One region of the Buttiauxella noackiae genome, then DNA from elsewhere that is predicted to be linked to it. Evidence: riboswitches for the same ligand, from Rfam matches in the RefSeq annotation. Region 1 holds a riboswitch; the other holds the start of a gene.
The links. Region 1 has a riboswitch for thiamine pyrophosphate ahead of thiM (hydroxyethylthiazole kinase). Riboswitches for the same ligand answer to the same signal wherever they lie in the genome.
Positions count from the first base shown of each region.

Region 2: linked by a shared signal. The riboswitch ahead of thiB (thiamine ABC transporter substrate binding subunit) and the one ahead of thiM (hydroxyethylthiazole kinase) in region 1 are both predicted to bind thiamine pyrophosphate.

Region 1 covers NZ_JPRU01000002.1:850,471-858,366, forward strand. Annotated here, with positions in the region: gene IX31_RS12385 (ABC transporter substrate-binding protein) at 1-1,009, opposite strand, end outside; gene IX31_RS12390 (mandelate racemase family protein) at 1,095-2,249, opposite strand; gene fbaB (class I fructose-bisphosphate aldolase) at 2,487-3,539, opposite strand; gene thiD (bifunctional hydroxymethylpyrimidine kinase/phosphomethylpyrimidine kinase) at 3,718-4,527, opposite strand; gene thiM (hydroxyethylthiazole kinase) at 4,524-5,312, opposite strand; TPP riboswitch at 5,349-5,445, opposite strand; gene IX31_RS12410 (transporter substrate-binding domain-containing protein) at 5,919-6,869, shown strand; gene IX31_RS12415 (EAL domain-containing protein) at 7,246-7,896, shown strand, end outside.
Region 2 covers NZ_JPRU01000002.1:390,768-398,663, forward strand. Annotated here, with positions in the region: gene IX31_RS10210 (YggT family protein) at 1-345, shown strand, start outside; gene yggU (DUF167 family protein YggU) at 342-632, shown strand; gene IX31_RS10220 (XTP/dITP diphosphatase) at 661-1,254, shown strand; gene hemW (radical SAM family heme chaperone HemW) at 1,247-2,383, shown strand; gene IX31_RS10230 (sugar efflux transporter) at 2,479-3,657, opposite strand; gene sgrT (glucose uptake inhibitor SgrT) at 3,799-3,960, opposite strand; gene sgrR (HTH-type transcriptional regulator SgrR) at 4,054-5,742, shown strand; TPP riboswitch at 5,768-5,867, shown strand; gene thiB (thiamine ABC transporter substrate binding subunit) at 5,904-6,887, shown strand; gene thiP (thiamine/thiamine pyrophosphate ABC transporter permease ThiP) at 6,863-7,896, shown strand, end outside.

The DNA.
Region 1 (7,896 bases):
CTGATTGAATTGGACGCTGGTGCAACACGCCATATCCCGGCATCAATGCTTTATTGATACCCTGATAATCAATCAGATAACGCACCGCTTCACGCACTTTTGGGTTGGCGAAATGCGGCTCTTTCATACTCATGGCGACATAATAAATCGTGCCTTTCTTAACTGCATCGACGGTCAAATCGGGATCTTTTCGCAAGGCGTTCACGTCAGATACCGCCATGTTGCTGGCAATATCCAGATCGCCCTTGGCAATCATCAGGCGTAAAGTTTGCGATTCCTGGAAGTGACGGAATACCACGCGGGAGAGTTTAGGGGCACCACGCCAGTAATCCGGATTGCGCTTCATACGCAATACATCTTTGGCCTGCCATACCTCAAGGCTAAATGGCCCGGAACCCGCTTCGTTAGTCGTCAGCCAGCGGTTGCCCCAGTCGTCATTTTGTACATGCTGCTCTACCGTTTTACTGTCCAGTACCACAACACTTCCGAGTGCCGCCAGGGAATAGATAACCAGCTGCGGGTCATTCGCTTTTGGTAGCGTGATTTCCACCGTTGAATCATCGAGCGCTTTCACATGCTCATCGATGTTCTTTTTGCTAAAACCATAGGATTTCCATACTGATGCCTGTGCCAGGTTGAGATGCAAAACGCGGCGCATTGACCACACCACGTCGTCTGCGGTGAGTAGATTACCGGAGTGAAATTTCACGCCATCGCGCAGATGGAACGTCAGGCGGTTGCCGTCCTCCGAGATATCCCAGGAGGTTGCCAGTGCCGGCCGCACGTTGGTGAGTTTCGCCGGATCTAATTCCACCAGCGGGTCATAAAGATTGACGACCAGCGCCACCACTTCATTACCGGTCATTGCAGCCGGGTCGAGGGTAAGCAGGTTATTCATATTCATGCCGATGATCAGCTGGTCAGGTGGCGTTTTCGCCACAGCCGAGCCACTACCGAACATGAAAAGGAGCGTGAGAATCCACGCCCCCAGTCGGGAGCTTCGATTCATGATAGATACCATTTTGTAGGGTAAGAATGACCCAGCGTCTTGCGCCGGGCTTATTATTGTTCAGCGATGAAAAGACCCTGACGGGTCAGTCGCGGCTGATGGTATGTGTTTCTATATATTCAAAATTGATATCTTCACCAAGCCCCGGCCGCTGCGGCAAATGCACAAAACCGTCGGCATCCATCGGGTCAACGATACTGTTCAGGTATGCGGCAGGCTCGTCATATTCGAGGAACGGGTGCAGTAATCCGCGCTCATACCAGCGGCAGTTACGTATCGCCCCGACTACAGCAAGGCTTGCCGCGCCGTTGCCGTGAACTTCGCAATCCATGCCGAAAGATTCAGCCAGTGCCGCCACTTTCATGGTTGGTGAAATACCACCAACGCCATTGGCACCGGCGCGCAGAATGTCGCACGCGCCTGCTTTCACCCAGTCCGCGCGGCTGTGATGCTTGCCACCAAGGCTTTCAGGCCCAACAACGTCAATAGATAAGTTCTCAGAAAGCCAGACGTAGGACGCCATGCTCTCTTCTTCCATGGGTTCTTCGAACCAGGAAAAGTTGAGTTTTTCAAGCTCCTTGCCGATGTACAGCGCCTGACTACGGCTGTACCAGTGGTAACCATCAAGCATTAAATCGATGTCCGGCCCCACGGCTTCGCGCACGGCGGCACAGGCTTTGACATCCATTTTGGGATCTGGTGCGAAGGCAACCGGCGGCATCCAGGTATGGAGTTTGATGGCTTTATAGCCGCGAGCCACCAGCTTTTCTGCGAACTGCCCAAATTCGTCTGGCGTGGATAATCCCCCTTCCAGTTCATCACCGCACATGGTGCTGCCATAAGCTGGCACTTTGTCGCGGAAACCGCCAAGCAATTTGTAGACCGGCACTTTCAGTTTGCGGCCAATTAAATCCCACAATGCTTGCTCAACAAACGAGAGTGCGCGCTCGGTGAGTTGGTGCGCACTACCGCGCTGCCAGTGCACCAGATCCTGCCAGATGCGTTCGCGGTTAAATGGGTCTTGCCCAACCAATACCTTGCGGAAGAATGCATTTACTACATATGGGCGCACCACTTCTGGCGGCGCGAAAGAGTAGCCGCAGTCCCCTTCATCTGTGGTAATGGTCAGCATTGCCATTTTCGCAAGGCTTTCCGGGCCAGGATGAGAGTGGCCTGCACTGTCAGAAACTCGGCGGGTTGGGTAAGTAAAAACGGTTACGTTCACGGATTCTATTTTCACGGCTGTTATTGTCCCTTTGTTAATTTAAAACAGCGTTTCACCACTTACTCTATGCGTAAAAAATCACCTTCGCCTCGTTCAAAGGTGCTTAAATACGAGTCATTATTTGGACATATGTCCAGGAGGGCGTGATGCTTTTCACAAAATGTTATGGAATTGTGATGAAGATTACTGATGGAGGCGGGGAAGTTTTTGGCGGGTGTCGCATGTGCTAACCCGCCAGGAATACGCAGAAAATCAGGCGATAGTGACTTTGTTGTTCAGATACACGTCTTGCACGGCATTAATCAACTTAACCCCCTCAGACATGGATTTCTTAAAGGCTTTGCGGCCAAGAATTAACCCCATGCCGCCCGCACGCTTATTAATAACTGCGGTACGCACAGCATCTGTCAGATCGGTTTCACCTCCAGCGGCACCACCCGAGTTAATCAACCCTGCGCGGCCCATATAGCAGTTGGCCAGTTGGTAACGCACCAGGTCAATCGGATTATCGCTGGTCAGTTTGGTGTACACACGGTCATCGGTATAACCAAAGTTTACCGCCTTGTAGCCGCCATTATTTTCCGCCATTTTCTGCTTCACGATATCCGCGCCAATCGTGGCGGCCAGATGGTTTGCCTGGCCAGTTAGATCGGCGCTTACGTGGTAATCCACACCGTCTTTTTTAAAGTCCGGGTTACGTAGATATGCCCAAAGCACAGTGACCAGCCCCAGTTCATGTGCGCGCTCAAACGCCACAGAAATCTCTTCAATCTGGCGACGTGACTCAGGCGAACCAAAGTAGATAGTCGCCCCTACTGCCACCGCCCCCATATTGAAAGCCTGCTCGACGCTTGTATATAACGTCTGGTCGAAAGTATTTGGGTAACTGAGCGTTTCGTTGTGGTTAAGTTTGACGAGGAAAGGAATGCGATGCGCGTAACGTCGTGACACCGATGCCAGCACACCATAGGTTGAAGCGACACAGTTGCAGCCAGCTTCAATCGCCAGCTCAACAATGTTTTTCGGGTCAAAATAGAGAGGGTTTGCCGCAAAAGATGCCCCGGCGGAGTGTTCCACACCCTGATCGACCGGTAAAATAGAAAGGTAACCAGTGCCAGCAAGCCGCCCGGTGTTATACAGCGTTTGCATGTTTCGTAGCACCGCAGGCGGGCGGTTGTTATCCACCATCACGCGGTCTACATAATCCGAACCTGGCAGATACAACTGGTCTGCCGGAATAGTCATACAACGATGCTGTAACAAGCTGTCGGCATCTTTGCCAAGCAGCTGTGCAATATCAGTCATAATACGCTCCCGTAAATTCAGCGAGCACCCTGCCCGCTGAGGATGGATTCTCCTGGCCTGCTTTCATTAAAACAGGCAGACATAATCCTGGCCGTGACTGACGGTATTCGCCACCTACGGGAGCACTTTCGGTTTGTTTTGCGGTGTAACGTTTTATACCCGGCGGAGATTTACCCCATTACCACCACTCGTGAAAATGATGCACTGGCCCAATTCCTTGCCCAACCTCCAGCGAATCCGCCTGTTTTAATGCCTGAGACAGCCACTTTTTCGCCGCTGTGATAGTTTGAGGCCAGTCGTTGTTGCGTGGATAAAGTGCCGCAAGAGCTGCGGATAATGTGCAACCCGTACCATGCGTATGACGCGTTTGCACACGTGGCGCAGTAAAACGTTGTGCTCCACTTTGGGTAAACAACCAATCAGGGCTTTCAGCATCATCAAGATGGCCGCCTTTCATCAGCACGGCCTTGCATCCCATTCCTAGCAATGCATCTCCCTGCTCTTTCATTTCACGTTCATTACAAGCTTGCGCCGTATTCAACAGAGCTGCCGCTTCGGGTAAGTTCGGGGTAATCAATGCCACCTGCGGTAATAACCTGCGGCGTAAACTTTCTACCGCCGAAGGGGCAAGCAACGGGTCGCCACTTTTCGCCAGCATTACCGTATCAAGCACCACGTTTTTCACTTTGTAAAATGCCAACCTCTCGGCCACAGCATCAACAATATCTGTTTCTGCCAACATGCCAATTTTGACGGTGTCGATGCGAACATCGCTCAGTACAGAGTCAAGTTGGGCTGCGACAAATTCAGGTTCGATACGATAAACCGACTGCACTCCTCGCGTATTTTGTGCAACCAGCGCGGTAATGACACTAGTGCCATACGCACCCAATGCCGAGAACGTTTTAAGGTCGGCCTGGATACCCGCACCACCACTCGGGTCGGTTCCAGCAATAGTGAGCGCATTAATGCGTTTTACTCCTTTCATATCAGGGCCTCCGCATTAAGTGCGTAAAGCGCGTCCAGAAAGGCTGGAGTGAAACTACCGGGCCCACGGCTTGCAGCAATTGCCTGCTCGCCAGCACATTTCATAAACTGGCAGGCGGAAGCAACATTATCTAGCCGGGAGCCAGGCAATGAACAACAGGCAGCCACAACCGCAGAAAGTGCGCATCCTGTGCCGACAACACGCGTCATCAACGCACCACCACCGGCAACGCTCCAGGCATTCTCGCCATCGGTGACATAATCTTCTTCACCTGTAACTGCAACAATTGCACCAGTCATCTGCGCAAGTTTGAGAGCGGCGGGTAGTGCGCAAAGCGCCTCTTCAGTGCTGTCCACACCTCGTCCGCCACCAGTTTCACCCGCAAGAGCCATGATTTCCGACGCATTACCACGAATGGCGGCCGGTTTTAATTCAAGAATGGTGCGTGCAAATTTTGTACGAAAATCCAGGCCACCGACGGCTACGGGATCCAGAACCCAGGGGGTTGATGATTGGTTAGCGGCATGAATGGCTGCAAGCATCGCAACGCTACGCTCAGAGGTAAGTGTGCCGATATTGATGAGTAGAGCGCAGGCTATAGGGCTAAATTGTGCGGCTTCTTCGGGCTCAATGACCATCGCAGGAGCCGCACCAATAGCGAGCAAAACGTTGGCGGTAAAATTCTGCACCACATCGTTAGTCATGCAATGAACTAAAGGAGAGACTTGACGTAAATTATGTAAAACCGACGCGGCAAGGTGGCCGGGTAGCAGGTCAGGCTGCATATTGAAAGCTCCTGCCCGGCGTGAAGAAGGGATGCCATGGCAGGCATCTGACTTCCCTACGCTGGCATTATCCAGATCAGGTGGTACGGGTATTTCTCAGCCTTCACAAAGAAGGGCACCCCGAGTCATTTAAATCAAAATCAACTACTTGCGAGTAACATCCCGTTAATAGCTGTTCAGGATAATGCCAGCGGAAAGTCTGACAGACAAGTTCTTAATGTCCGTGACCCCAGTGAAATGATGACCAACTTTCCCTGGCATCATCTTTATCAGGATTTGACTATTAATGAGAATACTCTCTCAAAACCTATTAACATAAATCTAAAAAATTAATTTATTATAGTTAACGAATTCACCAGTCGTTATTTTTGACCAACCAGTCAAAATTATTTCTATGGAGCTTTTAATTTTGCCAATAGCTGTTAATACACTGAAACAACTTGATCATTAAATGATCGCAATGTATTTAAAATATACTGAAAAAAACATCAACTCTACCTTGTTCGATATAATGAAATTGGCAACAGCATGCTTTATGTGTATAACTAGCAACAAATATTTGCCTTTGATCTTTTCTTATAAAAAAACATAAATCCAACATCCTATATGAATATCGAAAACAAAATCTCAACTAATAAAAACAGTATTGCAAAAATATTCAATTGGTTAATTACATGTATTTTTATTGTTTCTGGTCTGTTTGTCTCTGTGGCTCAAGCCCAACAATCAAAGACGATAGAGAGCATCACAAATACTCATCAGATAAACATCGCCTATCGTGATGCCCCACCTTTTTCTTATGCAGCATCGGATGGCAAAGTTGTTGGTTATGTCATTGATTTATGCAACGTTATTGTTAGTGATATTAGTAAACATCTGAATATACCTGACTTAAAGATTAATTATATTGATAACAAATATCTACCAGACAGAGATGCTTTATTGCGTGAAAAGAAGGTAGATATGATCTGTTCCGTTAATGCTAACGTCATTGAATGGAAAACGATTGCAGACTATTCAATCCCCTATACTTATTCATACACACGATTCGCAACGTTAAAGAACAAAAATATATCATCTATTGATCAATTAGCCGGGCACACTGTTAGTGTGACATCGGGATCAGTTGATGCCCTTGCTCTTAACCAGGCCAATCGTGAGTTGGGTCTCAATTTATTCGTCATTACTACTCCGACCATGGAAAAAGCTTTTGAGCTGATGCGCAATGGAAAAACATCCGCTGCCTTTATCAACGACATTTCATTAAAAGAAATCATTGAGGCTCAGAGCGATAAAACTTCATTTTCCATTAGTGATAAAGGGGTTGGAAAACCACAATTCTTTGTCATATTGCTACCGCACGATGACCAAGAATTTAAGTCACTGGTAAATCAGAGTCTTTGTAAAATAAGAAAATCACCTGATTTTGGAAAAATTCATGACATCTGGTTTAATAAACCAATTCCTTATTTAAAGTTAAATTTACAAAGCCCTTATTCACAAGAAATGGATAAAGCCTTAACGCAATTTGATGATTGTTCAAGTGCAGAACGATAAATAGTTAGTCGCCCACTACATTGGGTGGCTTGAAGAATGTATTGAACTACAAACCTTCCAGCAGAGACTCCTATTACGAGATACATTTCCAATTTCCTGACTTATACACACACTATTACCCAATGCAAATACAACGATCGATTTTTAAACCATAAACAAACATGAGAACACCATAAACAACATTCATAGCATGTTAATAACATATTGTTTTTGTCTAATCATACATTTCATTTGACTCGTCACTAAAATCCATATGAAAATTAATAGCAAATTATTGGTTTAGTGTTTGTTGGATGAATCACGGATAAGATTAAAAACCTCATGGCTATCATTAGACTTTATATAAACGAAAAGTAAACCATTGTGAGTAAGTAGCATGGGGCTTAGAAGTTTTCTTGAAAAAATGTACAAACCTGTGGTTATGGAAAATGAGTTAGCTAACAGAAACTCCAGGATCAACAAAAGTACAGTGGTTAATCAGTGGCGGAATTTTCCATTGATGTATTTAGCTCGCCCTAAAAACCTAAAAAAGTACATCACACTCTGCTTTTCATTTGTTCTTCTGTACTCATTTGCGGATAAACTGAGTAATAGCATTGAGATTTCTGGTACAACTATCAGGCTCTACGACCTCACGTTGCCCGTAATTTCCGCATTACTTATTTTGTACAACAAAAAGGCAATTCCGGTTCTTATTCTGTTTGCCCTGTATCGTGTTCATACACAGCCTTTACCCCAGGTCCTTGATACAATATCTCAACTCACAGCGGCTTTAATCAGCACAAAAGTCTATTTCTACGCCACTGGTAAGCGTGGGGCCGTCAGTTTCGGACGTAGTAGCCTCAGCGCCCAGCGCATACTGTGGTTGATATGTTTTAACACCCTTATTTTTACACTCTTTCAACAGTTTTTATTACTAAAGTTTAATTTTATATCAGAAATAAATATTTTAAGTATCCCCACTCTCATTAATATTCAATGGATGTTGACATCCTGTATTACAGGCACTCCATTTTGCTATCTCATT
Region 2 (7,896 bases), 460 kb from region 1:
ATTCTCACCACGATGAAGTATCCAATTTTGCTACTTATTCAAGTGGGCGCATTGTCACTTGACCCGATGAACTTACTGGTTGGCCTGTTATCACTGCTGAAATCCGCCGGTACGTTGGTGTTCTGGGTGATTATTATTCGCTCACTGATGAGTTGGATTAGCCAGGGCCGCAGCCCAGTTGAATACGTGCTGATGCAACTGACTGAACCGATGATGGCACCTATTCGCCGTGTGATTCCGGCGATGGGCGGAATTGATTTCTCCGCGATGGTCGTCATCTTGATTCTCTACGCACTGAACTACCTCGGCATGGACTTGTTCCCGGGGCTTTGGTATTTGCTGTGAGTGCAGTGAGTCAAACCGAGGATGGGCTGGTTTTACGGCTATATATTCAGCCTAAAGCCAGCCGCGATAGCATTGTTGGATTGCATGGCGACGAGTTAAAAGTCGCCATCACCGCCCCACCGATAGACGGCAAAGCCAACGCCCATCTGGTAAAGTATTTGGCTAAGTTGTTCCGCGTTGCCAAAAGCCAGGTTCTGGTTGAGAAAGGTGAGTTGGGCCGCCACAAGCAAATTAAGATTATCAACCCGCAACAAATCCCGACGGAAGTCGCGGCATTGCTCGATTAATCATCTAATTTCACAGGATTTTCTCACTATGCAAAAAGTTGTCCTCGCGACCGGCAATGCCGGCAAAGTGCGTGAACTCGCTGATTTACTGGCCGATTTTGGTCTGGATGTTGTGGCACAAACTGAACTGGGTGTTGAGTCTGCTGAAGAAACTGGCCTGACATTTATCGAGAATGCCATTCTGAAAGCACGCCATGCATCACAAGTTACTGGCCTGCCTGCTATTGCCGATGACTCTGGTCTGGCTGTTGATGTACTCGGCGGCGCACCGGGGATTTACTCCGCACGCTATGCCGGTGTTGATGCCTCAGATCAACAGAACCTGGAAAAGTTACTCGCTACACTGAAAGATGTGCCGGACGAGCAACGCAAAGCACGTTTCCACTGCGTGCTGGTGTATATGCGCCATGCAGAAGATCCCACGCCACTCGTGTGTCACGGTAGCTGGGAAGGTCAAATTACCCGCGAAGCCGCAGGCCAGGGTGGCTTTGGCTACGACCCCATTTTCTTTGTCCCGAGTGAAGGCAAAACTGCCGCTGAACTGACTCGCGATGAAAAACGTGCGATTTCCCACCGTGGGCAAGCGCTAAAACTGTTACTGGAAGCAATGAAAAATGGCTAATTTGCCACCTCTGAGTCTCTATATTCACATCCCGTGGTGCGTACAGAAGTGCCCCTACTGTGACTTCAACTCTCATGCACTCAAAGGCGACGTACCGCACGACGAGTATGTCGCCCATCTGTTGCGCGATCTGGATAACGACGCGCCAATGGCACAAGGACGTGAAATAAAGACCATCTTTATTGGTGGCGGTACGCCGAGCCTGCTTTCAGGTGAGGCGATGCAAAATCTGCTCGACGGTGTGCGTGCTCGCCTGCCGTTGGCAGCTGATGCGGAAATCACAATGGAAGCCAACCCAGGAACGGTAGAAGCAGACCGATTCGTGAGCTATCAACGTGCGGGTGTGAACCGCATTTCTATCGGCGTGCAGAGTTTTAGCGAACCAAAATTGAAGCGTCTGGGGCGTATCCACGATTCAGGTGAAGCGAAACGTGCAGCACACCTCGCAAGCGGGCTTGGCTTGCGCAGCTTTAACCTGGATTTGATGCACGGCCTGCCGGATCAAACTTTGGAAGAAGCGCTCGACGATTTGCGCCAGGCTATTGAGCTCAGCCCTCCGCATCTTTCCTGGTATCAGCTGACGATTGAGCCAAACACGCTGTTTAGCTCACGCCCGCCAAAATTGCCGGATGACGACGCGTTGTGGGATATTTTCGAGCAAGGCGACAAGCTGCTGACCGCTGCGGGTTACCAGCAATATGAAACCTCTGCCTATGCAAAACCGGGTTACCAGTGCCAGCACAACCTGAACTACTGGCGCTTTGGTGATTACCTGGGGATTGGCTGCGGCGCGCACGGCAAAGTGACATTCCCAGATGGCCGTATTTTGCGTACCGCTAAAACCCGCCATCCGCGTGGTTATATGGAAGGTAAATACCTCGACAAGCAGCACGATGTGGAGCAAGGCGACAAACCGTTCGAGTTCTTTATGAACCGTTTCCGTCTGCTGGAAGCCGCGCCGCGTAAAGAATTTATCCTGTATACCGGGCTTGATGAGTCGGTGATTCGTGCGCAGTTAGACGAGGCAATTGCTAAAGATTATTTGGTTGAAACAGAGGATTATTGGCAGATTACCGAGCATGGGAAGCTGTTTTTGAATTCGCTGTTGGAACTGTTTTTAGCTGAATAATCAGAAGTTATTTGGCGGATGACGCTACGCTTATCCGCCCTACTAAGTGCAGTTGTAGGTTGGATAAGCGTAGCGTCATCCGACATAATTTCGGCTTAAATATTCTTCACCCGGCTCGTCAAAATCAACGCCAGTACCGACAGCCCGGCAATCAGCCAGTACACCGAATGGTGCCCAAAACTCTCCGCCAGCGCCCCCTGTAAAACCCCTGCCAGAATCACACCCGTCGAGATACTATTGGTGAATAATGTGGTTGCAGACCCCGGCCTACCCGGCATTAAATCCTGGAACCACAACATTCCAATACCGGCGACAATACCAATAAACACCGCGTTAAAGAGCTGGAGCAATAGCAGCGCCGTGCGGCTATGGAATAGAATTAAGCCGACGTAGAACAACACGCCAGCCGCCACAGCAATCACCATCATGCGCCGCTTGCCAAAACGCTTCACGTAATAGCCCGCAAGAATCATTGCCGGGATCTCAAGACCCGCAGCCGTTCCCATCAGAAGCCCCGCCAACGATTCGGGCAGCCCTAAATCACTGCTGACCCACAACGGCATGTCGATGATATACATGGTGTTGCAGGTCCACATCAGCATCGAGGCGATAAACAGCATACGGACGTTTTTGTCTTTCCAGCCACTGACCTGGGTAAGCGCCACATCAGCGGGCTGCTCAATTCTTGCGACGGAAGGAAGTGCGAAGAAAATTAGCGCAAGCGAGATAACAAAAATCCCGGCCGCGATAAGAAACATGGTGGTAAAGCCGTAATTTAACGCGAGCATAAACGACAATGGCGGGCCAATAACCCAGGCAAGCGAGAGCTGCGCACGCATGATCGAGCTGAACATCACCACTTCACGCGCTGAGTTATCTGCATACTCACGGGCAAGCGCGAAAATTTGCGGCATGGCGGTATTAGCAATAGACGCGAACATGACGCCAACAGTGATTAACGTCAGGTAATGACGGTTAAAAGCAAAAAGCACACAGTTTGCTACTGCCATCATGCAACAAACCATAATCAGTTTGCGGCGATCGCCCTGATTATCTGAACGCTTCGCCAGTGCCAGGCTGACGAGAATCCCGGCTATCGCATTGACGGTATAAAACAGACCGACCCAGAATGGGCGCACCTCTACTTCGCGACTTAAAAACAGGCTAAGAGTGGGCGCCTGGAGTGCCCCCGCAATCCCCATCATGAAAGCCACAATCATAAATGCGGCATATACCGGATTGAGGCGGCGTCCTTTGGTCAGAAACCAAATCATGCAGAAATTCCTTTTGTTCGAGCGCTCACTGGGTGTGCAAAACGTAAACTATACCTTAATGACGGGCATAAAAAAGCCAGCAGGAACAATCTGCTGGCCAGGTGAAATTCACCAATTCTCAGTCACACATGTATCAACGAGTCAGTGCTTCACGGTCACGGAAGTTGTCACCTCCCACTGCATTAAGTCCTCAAGCATCCTTAGACGTTGCGATGCTGTCAGGCGAGCCAGCCATCCAGCGGAAACACTTTGGGTTGCGGTAAAATACTGTTGATAGAACTTAATAACTGGCGACCGTTTCATATACATCTCCACTTCCTCGTTTCAACGTTGTTAATTATTGGCGTAATATGAGGAGAGTTAAATTGATGAGTTTCTGACGGGAGTTCCTCTTTTATGTCCAGCGGTCGTCTACAACAACAGTTCATACGTTTATGGCAATACTTTGAAGGTAAGCCGCAGGAAACCACGCTTAATGAGCTGGCAGATCTGCTGAATTGCTCCCGTCGCCATATGCGTACGCTACTGAGTGCAATGCAGGAAAAAGGCTGGCTCAGTTGGAAAGCAGAGGTCGGGCGCGGCAAGCGTTCACAGCTGGAATTCCTGTATACCGGCCTTGCACTGCAACAACAGCGGGCTGAAGATCTTCTTGAGCAAGACAGAATTGATCAACTGGTGCAGATCGTTGGTGATAAAGCCGCTGTACGCCAAATGTTGATTTCGCATCTTGGCCGTAGCTTTCGTCAGGGGCGGCATATCCTGCGCGTTCTCTATTACCGCCCACTGTTAAATCTATTACCAGGCTCGGCTTTACGTCGTTCAGAAACCCATATTGCCCGGCAAATTTTCAGCGGATTAATCCGTATAAATGAGGAAAATGGGGAACTGGAAGCAGATATTGCCCATCACTGGCAGCAAATTTCCCCATTACATTGGCGTTTTTATCTGCGCCCCGGCGTTCATTTCCACCATGGACGTGAGCTGGATATGCTGGATGTAATGACGTCCCTGCAACGCATTAATAGCTTGCCGCTGTATTCACATATTACGCAAATTACCTCTCCAACTGCATGGACGCTGGATATCATGCTTTCGCAACCGGACAACTGGTTGCCGTGGCTGCTGGGTAGCGTCAATGCCATGATTCTGCCGCGTGAATGGCAAACCCTGAGCAATTTTTCCCGCCAGCCAGTCGGTACTGGGCCGTACTCTGTCGTGCGCAACAATACTAACCAACTGAAGATTCAGGCTTACGATGATTACTTCGGCTATCGCGCACTCATTGACGAGGTAAATTTCTGGGTATTGCCGGAGATCGGTGAAGATGTCAGTTGCGCAGTGCAACTGTCGGGCATGCCTGATAGTGAAAAAGCCGTAGAAAGCCGCCTGGAAGAAGGCTGCTATTACATTTTGTTTGATAGACGCTCCGAATCTGGCAGTAATGACGAAGTTCGCCGCTGGCTAAGCCATGTGTTGGCCCCCATCCATCTGCTTTATAGCGCGGGAGCTCAAAACCAGCAGTACTGGTTCCCGGCGTATGGGTTATTGCCGCGCTGGCACCACGCACGTCCACAACCGGTGCTTGAAAAACCTGCTGGTCTGGAATCTGTAACGCTGACGTTTTATCGCGATCACGTCGAACACAGAGTTATCAGTAAAGTCATGGAGGAATTGCTGGCTCGCGTAGGGGTTAAGCTTGTGGTGCAGGAGGTTAGCTATGAGGAGTGGCATCAGGGCAATGCTGAAAGCGATATCTGGCTTAACAGCGCGAACTTCACCCTGCCGCTGGAGTTTTCCCTCTATTCTCATCTTTATGAAGTGCCGTTGATTCAAAAATGCATCGCAAATGACTGGGAAACCGATACCCGCAAATGGCATAACGGCGAGCTTTCGCTGCCTGAATGGTGCCAAAAACGAGTTGAAAACAATGATATTTTGCCGTTAATCCACCACTGGCTGCGTATTGAAGGGCAGCGCAGTATGCGCGGTGTACGCATGAACACATTGGGTTGGTTTGACTTTAAATCGGCATGGTTTGCGCCGCCGGAGCCCCAATCCGTGAATACGGGTAAAGAGCTTTCGTAAGATTCACAAAATCATTACAATGCACGCGTTCTCAACGGGGTGCTAAGACGAAAGTCTGGCTGAGATAATACCCGTCGAACCTGATCCGGATAACGCCGGCGAAGGGATTTGAGGCTCAATTCTCAAAGTCCTTTGCCACCCCTAATTCCAAGAGGTGCAAAGTGTTCAAAAAATTCCTGCCGTTACTGGCACTCATCGCAGCCCCTGTTTTTGCAAAACCCCTGCTGACTGTTTACACCTACGACTCTTTTGCTGCCGATTGGGGTCCTGGCCCTGCGGTGAAAAAGGCCTTTGAAGCTGACTGCAATTGCGAGCTTAAATTTGTTGCCCTCGAAGATGGCGTTTCACTGCTTAACCGTCTGCGCATGGAAGGTAAAAACAGCAAAGCCGATGTAGTTCTGGGGCTTGATAACAACCTGCTGGAAGCGGCTGCACAAACCAAACTGTTCGCCCCGAGCAACGTCGACACCGGTTCACTAAAAATCCCAGGCGGCTGGAATAACAGCACCTTCGTGCCGTTCGACTACGGTTATTTCGCCTTTGTGTATGACAAAAACAAACTCAAAAATCCGCCAAAAAGCCTGAAAGAGTTGGTCGAAAGCGACCAACAATGGAAGGTAATTTACCAGGATCCGCGCACCAGTACGCCGGGTTTAGGTCTGCTGTTATGGATGCAGAAAGTTTACGGCGACAAAACGCCTGAAGCCTGGGCGAAACTGGCGAAGAAAACCGTCACCGTCACTAAAGGCTGGTCTGAAGCTTACGGACTGTTCCTGAAAGGCGAAGGCGACCTGGTGATGAGCTACACCACCTCTCCGGCGTATCACATCATTGAAGAGAAAAAAGATAACTACGCGGCAGCCAATTTCAGCGAAGGGCACTATTTGCAGGTGGAAGTGGCGGGTCGCCTGGCTTCAAGCAAGCAGCCAGAGCTGGCAGCGAAATTCATGAAGTTCTTTACCACGCCTGAGTTCCAGAACACGATCCCAACCGGCAACTGGATGTACCCGGTCACAGACGTGAAATTACCAGAAGGCTTTAATAGCCTTGTCAAACCGCAGACCACGCTGGAATTTAGCCCGCAAGACGTCTCTTCCCATCGCGCCAGCTGGATTAGTGAATGGCAACGCTCCGTCAGCCGCTGATCCCAGGCTGGCTGATTCCAGGGCTATGCGCCGCCACTCTCGTGGTCACCGTAGCCCTGGCTGCTTTTCTGGCATTGTGGTTTAACGCCCCGCAAACCGATATCCGCGCTTTGGTGCAGGATAGTTATTTGTGGCACGTACTGCGCTTTTCCTTCTGGCAAGCGTTTCTCTCAGCCGCCCTTTCCGTGTTACCAGCCATTTTTCTTGCCCGGGCACTTTATCGACGCCATTTCCCAGGGCGGCTCGCGCTGTTGCGTTTGTGCGCCATGACGCTGGTTTTGCCAGTGTTGGTGGCAGTGTTCGGGATTCTGACGGTGTATGGTCGCGAAGGCTGGCTGGCCTCATTTTGCGCCTGGCTGGGAATCGAGTGGGCATTTTCGCCCTACGGACTGAAAGGCATTTTGCTGGCCCACGTTTTTTTCAATATGCCGATGGCGACACGCCTGCTTCTTCAGGCACTGGAAAATATCCCCAGCGAACAACGACAGGTCGCCGCGCAGTTGGGAATGCAGGGTTGGAACTTCTTTCGTTTTGTAGAGTGGCCGTGGTTACGCCGCCAGATCCTTCCTGCCGCCGCACTGATTTTCATGCTCTGCTTCGCAAGTTTTGCCACGGTGCTTTCACTAGGCGGTGGGCCCCATGCAACCACCATTGAACTGGCTATTTTCCAGGCGCTCAGTTACGACTACGATCCCGCTCGTGCGGCATTGCTCGCATTAGTGCAAATGGTTTGCTGTTTAGGCCTGGTGCTAATGAGCCAACGGCTGAGCAAAGCGATTCCCGTTGGTATCAGCCAGATGGAGGGCTGGCGCGATCCGCAAGATAACCTGCGCCGCAAACTGTGTGACGGGCTGTTAATTTCACTCGCATTGCTGCTGTTATTACCGCCACTTTTGGCGGTAATCATTGATGGCATCAATAGTGGTTTTAACACGGTATTGTCGCAGCCGATTCTCTGGCAGGCACTGTTCACCTCATTAAGAATTGCTGTTGGCGCGGGATTGATAAG